DNA from 2 places in the Paenibacillus sp. FSL R5-0744 genome. Region 2 is predicted to be linked to the other one. Evidence: riboswitches for the same ligand, from Rfam matches in the RefSeq annotation. Region 2 holds a riboswitch; the other holds the start of a gene.

Region 1 (4,727 bases), 2.4 Mb from region 2:
AGCAGGTGGTGCAGTATGAGCTTCAGGAGAGCTTATGATTTCAGTTGTTCTTTGCTCTATTTGCGTCGCTTGAGACATACAGGCATCTTCCTTTCTATGAGTTACGGCGCGGTTTCCAGCGAACTAACCATTTTTCGAGCAAGGCAATAATCGCAAAAAGCACAAGACTAAGGAGCACAATAATAACAATAGCGACAAACATCCGATCTGTACGGTAAGCCGATTTTTGCAGGAGCATATAATAGCCAATCCCTTTATCCGCGCCAATCCACTCAGCGACCACGGCTCCCATAACCGCATAAGTAGCTGATATTTTCACACCGGAAAATAGTGCCGGGATAGAAGACGGAAGCTCCAGCTTGGTGAAGATTTGCCACTTGCTTGCACCCGCCATTTTCATATAATTCATCATGACCTGATCACTTTGAGACAAGCCGCCCATTGCAGCGACAGCTACCGGGAAGAAGCATACCAGTGTAATCAGCACGATTTTGGGCAAAAGGCCGAAGCCAAACCAGATGATAAGCAGTGGTCCGAGTGCGATAGAGGGAACATTTTGACTCAGAATAATGAGTGGATAAAAAGCCCGTCTAGCCCAAGGTAAAAGATGCAGAAGTAGAGCGACGATCAAGCCTACACCTGTACCAATAGGAAAACCGATTAATGTGAGTCGGAGCGTAGCCATCGTATGAGCCCAGAGACCTGAGGCATTACTGGTCGATTCGCGTGCAATATCAGCAGGACTCGGCAGAATCCAGGATTCGATATGGAATAGAGAAACAGATAACTGCCATACGGTTAAAAAGAAGACGACCGCCACAAGGGGCGGCCATATTAGCTTCCAGGTCGATCTCACGGCCGATATTTCTCCGTCAATTTATCCATGCTGATTCCGTTAGGGTTATGAGCGATTTTGATTTGGGAGATCACGCTTGGACTACCTGCTTCGATCAGTGCTTCCTGCATTTGACGTACAACCTCCAGGAGCTCGCTCAGTTCACCTTCCATAGTAGTTTCCAGTGGATTCACCTGATGTTTAACGCCGGATTTTTGAATAACTTCAATCGCTTTATCTACGTATGGGATGGAGTCCTCATTGTTTGGAGTCTTAGGAATTACTTGAATGCTTAATAGTGTGTTAGCCACAATAATCAATCCTCTCAAATTGTATAGGTAAGTTCAAAAAGCCAACTTTGATAACGAAGTGTTTTCAGGAAGCAGATTCGACGTCGAATCTTGAACGAACTTGGGAAGTCCGGTACTCACGTAGCACATCACTACGCTCCGTTCCTCCTTCCTCAAGTAACGTCCAACCTTCTTGGTTCTGAAAGCTGACTTTTTGAACTCTCATTGAAATAGGTAAGTTCAAAAAGCCAACTTTGATAACGAAGTGTTTCATTTATTATTGTTATTTACTCCGCCGGTAAAAAATCATTCGTGAATGCACTAGCTGCATCCAGCGGTTTGTCCAGCAGCTTCAAATCATACATCCAGTCGCCGTAATTCTGCCAGACCTCGGTTTTTTGCTCTCCCCAGCGTGGGGCGTCGTCCTTATATTTCGGGCTAAGCCATTTTTGGCTAGCTAGGACAAGCTCGGCATCAAGGTCAGGCACAGCCTTGGATAATGTAGAGGCAGCCTCTTCTGGATGATCAATCGCATATTGATAACCCTTCGATGTGGCTTTCAGGAAAGCCTTCACCAAATCTGGATTCTCAGAAATCTGCTTCTCACTCGTGGTCAGCACAGGGGTGTAATAATCGAGCTGAGGCGCATAATCCTTCAAGTAGAGCATATCCAGAGGCTCACCACGCAGTTCGGCTTCAATACCGGTCCAAGCGTAGAAGATCCAAGCGAAATCAATGTCACGTTTGACTGCAGTAAAATAGTCAGCTTCACCAATACTGATTAGCTTCACCTTTTTCACATCGCCACCAACAGGGTCCATGATCGCCTTCATGGCTGCTTCCTCAGCGGGAGAGCCCCAACCTCCGTAAGTTTTACCCTCAAAATCTTTTGGTGATTTAATATTGCGATCCACTGGAGCGGCGAATCCCGAAGTATTATGCTGAATAATGGCTGCAATCGAGACAAGGGGAACGCCTTGTAGACGAGCTAGAGTCAATCCTTCCTGAGCGCTGATTCCAAAAGCAGCTTCGCCAGAGGTAACCATCGTATCAGAACCCGCTGCGCCAGGTTGAACGATTTCTACATCCAGACCTTCTTCCGCGTAATAACCAAGATCCTTGGCTACGTATAGACCGGTGTGGTTCGTATTCGGTGTCCAATCCAGTGCAACCTTAACTTTGGTAAGCTCTTTTGGAGCATTTGATCCGGTCGCTGCATTCGATTCCGCAGCATTTCCTTTGTTTCCGGCTGTACTCCCATTGTTGCTGCCGCATCCGGCAATCGCAAGAATGAGCATACAGGTGAGGCTAAGCATAAGTACTTTTTTGACTTGCATGTCTTCTTCTCTCCTTTAAGGTTGCCAGATCCCGTCATCCAACATGAACCATAAAGTGTAGTATGTACATTTCTTCTACATCTTTTGTGATCTACACAAAAAAAGCGCCCCGAGTGATCGGGACGCTGGCTTGGCGCAAGGTTAGTAAAGGTCACAGGGACCAAAACCAATTGGCGATTCCTACGCTGGCATTATCCAGATCAGGTATAAGGGTCAGTATCTTGTGGGATACAATCTCAGCCGGCCAATTCCAGCACCCCTGGTTCTATGAAGTTAACGGGTATTTCTCGCTTAAACGCTAATCGTCTTTATAAGGACGCTGAAGGCGTTTATGCTTGCATACGGTGTATTATAGACGGCTGTTCTCGGAATGTCTAGTAGCATGCTCCTAAATTTTTCAAATCTCTCCGTCCGTTTTCATTAATCCAGATCTTTATGTTTCTTGCGATGACGCCGCTTAAGCTCAGTAACCAGAGCACCTAGCGTAAGGACAACACTGATCATTATCCCGCTCATAATCACGAAAAGAGCAAGAAACTCAAAGGGGGAATAGCTAACCATCTTACTCCATTGAATCTTTCCATCCAGATCGTCAATGACTTGATTCATGCCATAAATCCCACTTACCACCGTAAATACAGTGAGGATCATCAGCAGATTATCCCGGCGCTTCGACTGGAACTTATCTTGATACTGAAAAAGGTCAGTCAAGGTTTCTTTTACTTCCTCGAACAGAGCGTCGTTCCCGTATACTTTACGCAGCTGAAGAAAAATCTCCCGTCCTTGCGACTGTGAAATCAGCTCCAAGAAATAGAACTTTGCCGAGAATTTATTAATCGAGTAGATTAAATTATCGATCTCATCATAATCGTGGTTTATGCGTAGTCGGGAATGCATATTTGCCAGCTTTAGCAGAACGATTTTGTGGAAAATATTGAGTAGAAATCCGTAATAATATTGCCCGTACATCTGGTTGGCGAGGCTAACGGCGATCTTTGGTTCAGCTCGGGTTAGACAGCAAAAGGTCTGCTCATTCATCATATAATACGAGTCTGGGCCCCATCGATTATAGGAATGCTCATGACAGTAGTTCGCAATATACGCTGGATCGCTGGCACTGGCATAGGGCTTCCCGTTCAGATCAATTCCATCAAGCTGAGAGGCGCGATAGCGTATATTTATACTAATCTCATCAGAATCCCCTTCACTCTGAAAGCCATAAAAGGCTTGCACCTGCATTCTTTCATCTACGAAAAAGGGAAGGGTCTCGAAATAAGCCCCATTGATATCCGAGTGATCCAGAAAAGGCTCCAGTCCATCCACCAGATTTCGGAAGACAAAATCCTCTACCATCTCATAGGTCTGTTCCCCGCAATGGATATAGGTGTAGTCATCCTGTACGAAGGTATTCTCAAGCGTCCGGAAGCGGTCCGCGAATTCCAGTGCAATACTAAAGGGAATCGAATCCCCCTCAAGCTGGACACGTATCGTCACAAATCCAAGCTGAAAAGGACATATGAATATATCCGTCGAGAGAATTTTAAAAAATATAGACTGCTGAGGAATCTCTAGAATACAGTCCAGATTATTGACTCTGGAAAAGCGGCGGAAAGAGTCTACATCCTTCTTGCGTGGAAAAAGAATGTGTGCAGCAAACGGTAAATAGGTGCGCTCCATCCGTTCATGGGAAACACAGTGATCTTCTCCGTAATAGGCATTTTCTAACTCTTTATTATCCAGAAAAAAACGTGTGAAGCCATCATCCTGCAATTGTTGGATAAGCTTCTTAGAATCACCCTTTTTTATTGAAAAGGGAAAAATAAACTGCATAAGCGCAGTATGTAATAAAGGCTCAGTTGAAAGCTTATCCATTCATCGTCCATCCTTGTGCTCAGAATATGCTTATAGATGACATTACCCTAAAAGGATTAGGTTGATACCATTTTAACATTCTAAATACTGGAACTCTTTCTTTGGACTGCTTGCCTGGATTGGAACCTCCATGCGGCAATGCTCAGCAAGAACAAGAAGGCGGCAAAACCGGCAAGTAATCCAGCAGTTTGTACCACCTTTAGATGGTCCATAGACCAGCCCATGAATAGGGGCAGCAGAGCTCCACCGACACCTCCAGCAGCGATCATTATGCTGGGTGTTGATTCTTCGGCTCCTGGCAGCATCTTGCTGGAGAAGACTAAAGCTATGGAGAAAATACCGGACATAAATAGCCCAAGTAGCATAATTACGATGAATGCAGCTAATAGATTA
Region 2 (4,727 bases):
ATAATGACCAGTACCTTGCCATGTTCCATTTCGAGATCAATGCCCTTTAATACCTGCAGCTCACCGAAGGATTTATGCAAATTAAGTATTTCAATCATAATTGTCTCCCCCTTTAGCTCGCAGAGTAACGACTCAGTCGTTTCTCCAAGTAATTTTGCAGTGCTGATAACACTGAGCAGAATAGTAAATAGAACAATCCTGCTTCGCAATAGATCAGCAGTGGCTCATAGGAGGTGGAAGCAACCTGCTGTGCTGTTCTGAACATCTCCGTATAGGTAATGGTCGCTGCCAGTGAAGTGTCTTTGACCAAGCTAATAAAGGAATTCGATAACGGCGGTACAGAAACACGGGCAGCTTGTGGCAGTATAACGCGGCGCAGTGCCTGGGTACGAGTCATCCCAACGGAGAAGGCCGCTTCCCACTGACCTTTATGTATAGACAGGATAGCAGCACGTATAATTTCTGATGAATAAGCCCCTACACTAAGCGTAAATCCAATGGTTGCGGCTATGAAAGGGTCTAGCACGATTCCAACTGCCGGCAAACCATAGAAAATAATAAACAGTTGCACCAACAAAGGGGTTCCACGAATGACCCATACATAAAAGCGAGCGATCAGCTTCGGAAGTACCCACGGGGAGAGACGAGCTAATGCAGTCAATATCGCTAAGATCAGTCCAAGTGCAAATGATATCAATGCCAAAGGAATGGTAAAAGCCACCCCAGCTTTTAGCAGGGGTAGCAGTGAATCTAAGAAAATTTGTATTTTGCGGTCATCCATTTTTAGACATCCTTTTTTGGTTCCAAGCTAGTTAGCTTCTGAAACCTTGTATTATTTTGAAACGTCAGCACCAAAGTATTTCTCAGAAATCTTTAAGTATGTGCCATCGCTCTTCATTTCAACTATTGCATCACTCACTACTTTTACCAACTCATCGTTGCCTTTTAAGAAAACAGCTGCGCTTTGCGAACCGTCAGGAATCTCATCTACCACTTTTATTTTCACATCAGGCTTTTGCTTTTTCAGGTCCAGATAAGACAAACCATCATTTACAGTCGCATCAATACGGCCTGAGGTCAATAGGTCCATCGCTTGATTGAACCCGTCTGTAGCAACGATTTCAGCACCGTTCTCACGGGCGATATCGGACAGGTTACTGGTTAGAGATTGTCCGGCTTTTTTACCCTTAAGATCTGCAAATGTTTTGATATCCTCATTGTTTTCACTCACTATCAATACCGCTTTAGATACGATATACGGTTCAGAGAAATCATATTTCACTTTACGATCTTCATTAATGGATACTTCGTTAAAAATAACATCAAAACGCTTGGCATCCATCCCAGCAAAAATACCGTCCCACTGTGTCTCAAAAAATTCTGGTTCAACACCGAGGCGCTTCGCTACTTCCTCAGCAATTTCTACGTCAAAGCCGGTCAGTTTTCCCGAAGCGTCATGATAAGTAAAGGGAGCATACGTCCCTTCTGTTCCTATACGCAATTTGCCGCTAGCTTTAACAGCTTCCAGGCTGTTTTGCTCAGTGGCTGTATTTCCACCATTCGTTCCAGCTGAAGAATTATTAGAAGTATCGGTATTCGAATTATTGCCGCAGGCCGCTACAAACACCACGGTTAACGCCAATAGAATAGTTAAACTTAGTTTTTTCATTATTAATTCCCCTCTCTTTACCCGGAATTCATCCGGTAAATTGTATACTACACTGGCTGCTGTTTACCGTCAATGGTTTTTTCCGATTATATACATCGGAATTGTAATATTAGGTAAATCTCTACCCTTATATTACCCATTCTTAGAATAATCCTTCACAAGATCCTCTCTTTACATCTCAGAAAGATATGGTATATTTATAAACAAATTAAATATGGACCTGTTATTTCACTAGGGGAGTCGGCCGACTGAGACGGAGCTTCAAGCTCCGGACCCTTGGAACCTGATCTGGATCATACCAGCGGAGGGAAGTGGAGCAGAATTTTCATCCCATGCATTTTTAGTGTTCCTATGCTGAATGAACTTTTTGACCCATTTATTTCCCACCGGAAATGAATGGGTCTTTATTTGTTTACAATCAATCACAAAACTTAAGCGTAGGCTTCCGAAGCAAATTTTGTACGATGCTTTCCAAGAAGCCAACGCTCACAAAACTTTTTAGGAGGTTCGATCATCACGACAATCCTATCCATTCAAGGCTTAACCTACTCCTTTCCGGAATCAGAACAACCCCCTGTATTCGCAGATCTATCCATGGATATCAGGCAAGGTGAGTTTGTTTCTGTCATTGGGGTTAGCGGATGCGGAAAAAGTACGCTTTTCAAAACTATAGCAGGCTTGCTCGAACCCACTCATGGGAAAATAATAATTCATTCGAACTCGTCATCCTCTACTCGCTTAGGTCAGATCGCATACATGCCTCAGCAGGATTTGCTGCTTCCTTGGAGAACCGTGCTCGACAACTGTCTTTTGCCCTGGGAGATTAAACCAAGGTTTAGTAAACAACAGACGATCTCTCACATTCGGGAAATGCTGTCACGCTTCGGTTTGGCCGATGTAGAGAGGGCTTATCCCCATGAGCTATCGGGTGGCATGAAACAGCGAGTCGCATTTCTTCGAACGCTTGTAGCTGGCGGCGGGGCCGGTCTTATGCTGTTAGATGAGCCATTTGGAGCGCTCGACGCTATGACCAAACGTGAGATACACCGTTGGCTGTTGGAGCTTTGGGATGAGCTGGATCAAACAGTGATGCTCATCACCCATGATCTAGAGGAAGCGCTGTTACTAAGCGATCGGATTTATTTATTGTCTGGAGGCATGCATAGTGAATTACAGGAGATCGTCGTTGATTTACCGAGGCCAAGATATTACAAGATGAACTATGAACCCCGGTTTATAGCGTTACGGGAAAAGTTGGAGCGGAGACTGTATGCATCCTATACCTTTTAAAAAATATTTAAACAATTACGGCCCCTTCATTCTACTGCTATTGTTCATTCTTGTGATCTGGGAATCAGCTGTTCGTCTTCACTTGATTCCAGCCTTTATCCTACCTGCACCTTCTTCAATAGGTATCGCATTGATCGAACACAGGCAATTACTCAGACCGCATTTTATGGCGACACTGCAGGAAATATTGGTAGGTTTTGTTCTCTCGGTTATCTGTGGTTCACTGCTGGGCACCGGAATGTTCTTATTTCGCCCCCTTGAAAAGGCCATCTATCCGTTCCTTATTATCAGTCAGACGATCCCGTTAATCGCGCTATCCCCCATTTTTATTATGTGGTTCGGGTATACGCTGTGGAGCAAAGTGGCTGTTGTGTTTCTAACTGCTTTTTTTCCAGTCGTTGTGAGTACATATGACGGACTTCGTACAAGTGGTCAAGCCTACAAAGACTTATTGTTAACATTTGGCGCAAACCGCTGGCAACTGCTTGCTAAAACCCAAATCCCGCTGGCGCTGCCCTCTTTTTTCTCAGGACTAAAGCTATCCATTGTGTACTGCGTGATTGGAGCAACCATCGGCGAATGGCTTGGAGGAAGCAAAGGACTCGGTTACTTTAGCCGAAGGATGGCCGGAAATATGCAAAGTGCCGAAATGTTCGCCGCTGTATTTCTGTTGTCCGCGCTCGGTGTAGTGTTGTTTCTGATGATAGCTCTGCTCGAACCATTATTTTTAAAGAAAAGAGGATCTAAGCAATGAATGATTTGAATTTCCAAAGAAAATGGCTTATTCCCGTATTTCTCATATGTTCACTCCTAATCTTCACCAGCTGCGGAAAAGCATCCAATGTAAGTAGTCCTCCTGCTAATTCATCTAATAACGAAATTAAACAAACGCACAAGCTGACGATTATGCTCGATTGGTATCCCAATGCCGTTCACTCTTTTTTATATGCTGCTGAGCAGAATGGTTATTTCCAAGAGGAAGGTCTGGACGTAGAGATCCAAATGCCCGCAGACAGCAATGACGCACTGAAGCTTGTAGCAGCGAATCAAATCGATTTAGCGCTTAGTTATCAACCTCAGGTGCTCATGGCACGCAGTGAGAACATTCCAGTACGTTCGATTGCAGCGATTGTGAGACATCCGCTTAATCATTTAATGGTACCTCAGGCTAGTGACATTCATAGTCCAAAAGACCTCACAGGTAAACAGATTGGGTATTCTTCCATTCCTCTTTATGAAGCCATGATTCGTACGATGATCCAAAACGATGGGGGTGACCCTAAGGCTAGCAAATTAATCGACGTAGGCTTTGACCTTATTCCGGCGATTGCGACGGGGCAAGTGGATGCCATTATGGGAGGGTTCATTAACCACGAACAATTAATCTTGGAAAAAGAAGGTCATCCCGTGAACTCGTTCAATCCCACGGATTACGGAGTCCCCGATTATTATGAGCTAGTCCTTGTCGCCAGCGATCAAGGAATACAAAATTCTGAATCCTATTTCAAAAAGTTTGTAAATGCAATTACAAAAGGACAACAATTTGTGCAGGATAATCCGGAAAAAGCGTTAAATTTGCTGCTTGCACACGAAGATGAGACCTCTCCACTCGATAAGCAAATTGAAGAGAAGAGCCTGGCGATTCTACTACCGCTAATGAATGCGGGTGATCAAGATTTTGGATATCAAGCGCCAGCGTCTTGGGAGAAGGTTAGACAGTGGCTATCGGACAATGATTTACTGTCTACTGACATCGAAGCTGAGGATG

What was found. A riboswitch is a leader RNA that binds a small molecule or an ion and turns the genes downstream of it on or off. The one in region 2 is predicted to bind thiamine pyrophosphate.
Region 1: linked by a shared signal. The riboswitch ahead of MKY19_RS02060 (ABC transporter substrate-binding protein) and the one ahead of MKY19_RS12250 (ABC transporter ATP-binding protein) in region 2 are both predicted to bind thiamine pyrophosphate.

The regions. Positions count from the first base shown of each region.
Region 1 is NZ_CP150228.1:456,136-460,862, forward strand. It holds gene MKY19_RS02040 (ABC transporter ATP-binding protein) at 1-78, opposite strand, end outside; gene MKY19_RS02045 (ABC transporter permease) at 95-856, opposite strand; gene MKY19_RS02050 (MTH1187 family thiamine-binding protein) at 853-1,146, opposite strand; gene MKY19_RS02055 (hypothetical protein) at 1,211-1,351, opposite strand; gene MKY19_RS02060 (ABC transporter substrate-binding protein) at 1,413-2,462, opposite strand; TPP riboswitch at 2,623-2,733, opposite strand; gene MKY19_RS02065 (hypothetical protein) at 2,883-4,334, opposite strand; gene MKY19_RS02070 (MFS transporter) at 4,415-4,727, opposite strand, start outside.
Region 2 is NZ_CP150228.1:2,823,366-2,828,092, reverse strand. It holds gene MKY19_RS12265 (amino acid ABC transporter ATP-binding protein) at 1-98, opposite strand, end outside; gene MKY19_RS12260 (amino acid ABC transporter permease) at 113-781, opposite strand; gene MKY19_RS12255 (amino acid ABC transporter substrate-binding protein) at 833-1,669, opposite strand; TPP riboswitch at 1,893-1,996, shown strand; gene MKY19_RS12250 (ABC transporter ATP-binding protein) at 2,264-2,959, shown strand; gene MKY19_RS12245 (ABC transporter permease) at 2,940-3,713, shown strand; gene MKY19_RS12240 (ABC transporter substrate-binding protein) at 3,710-4,727, shown strand, end outside.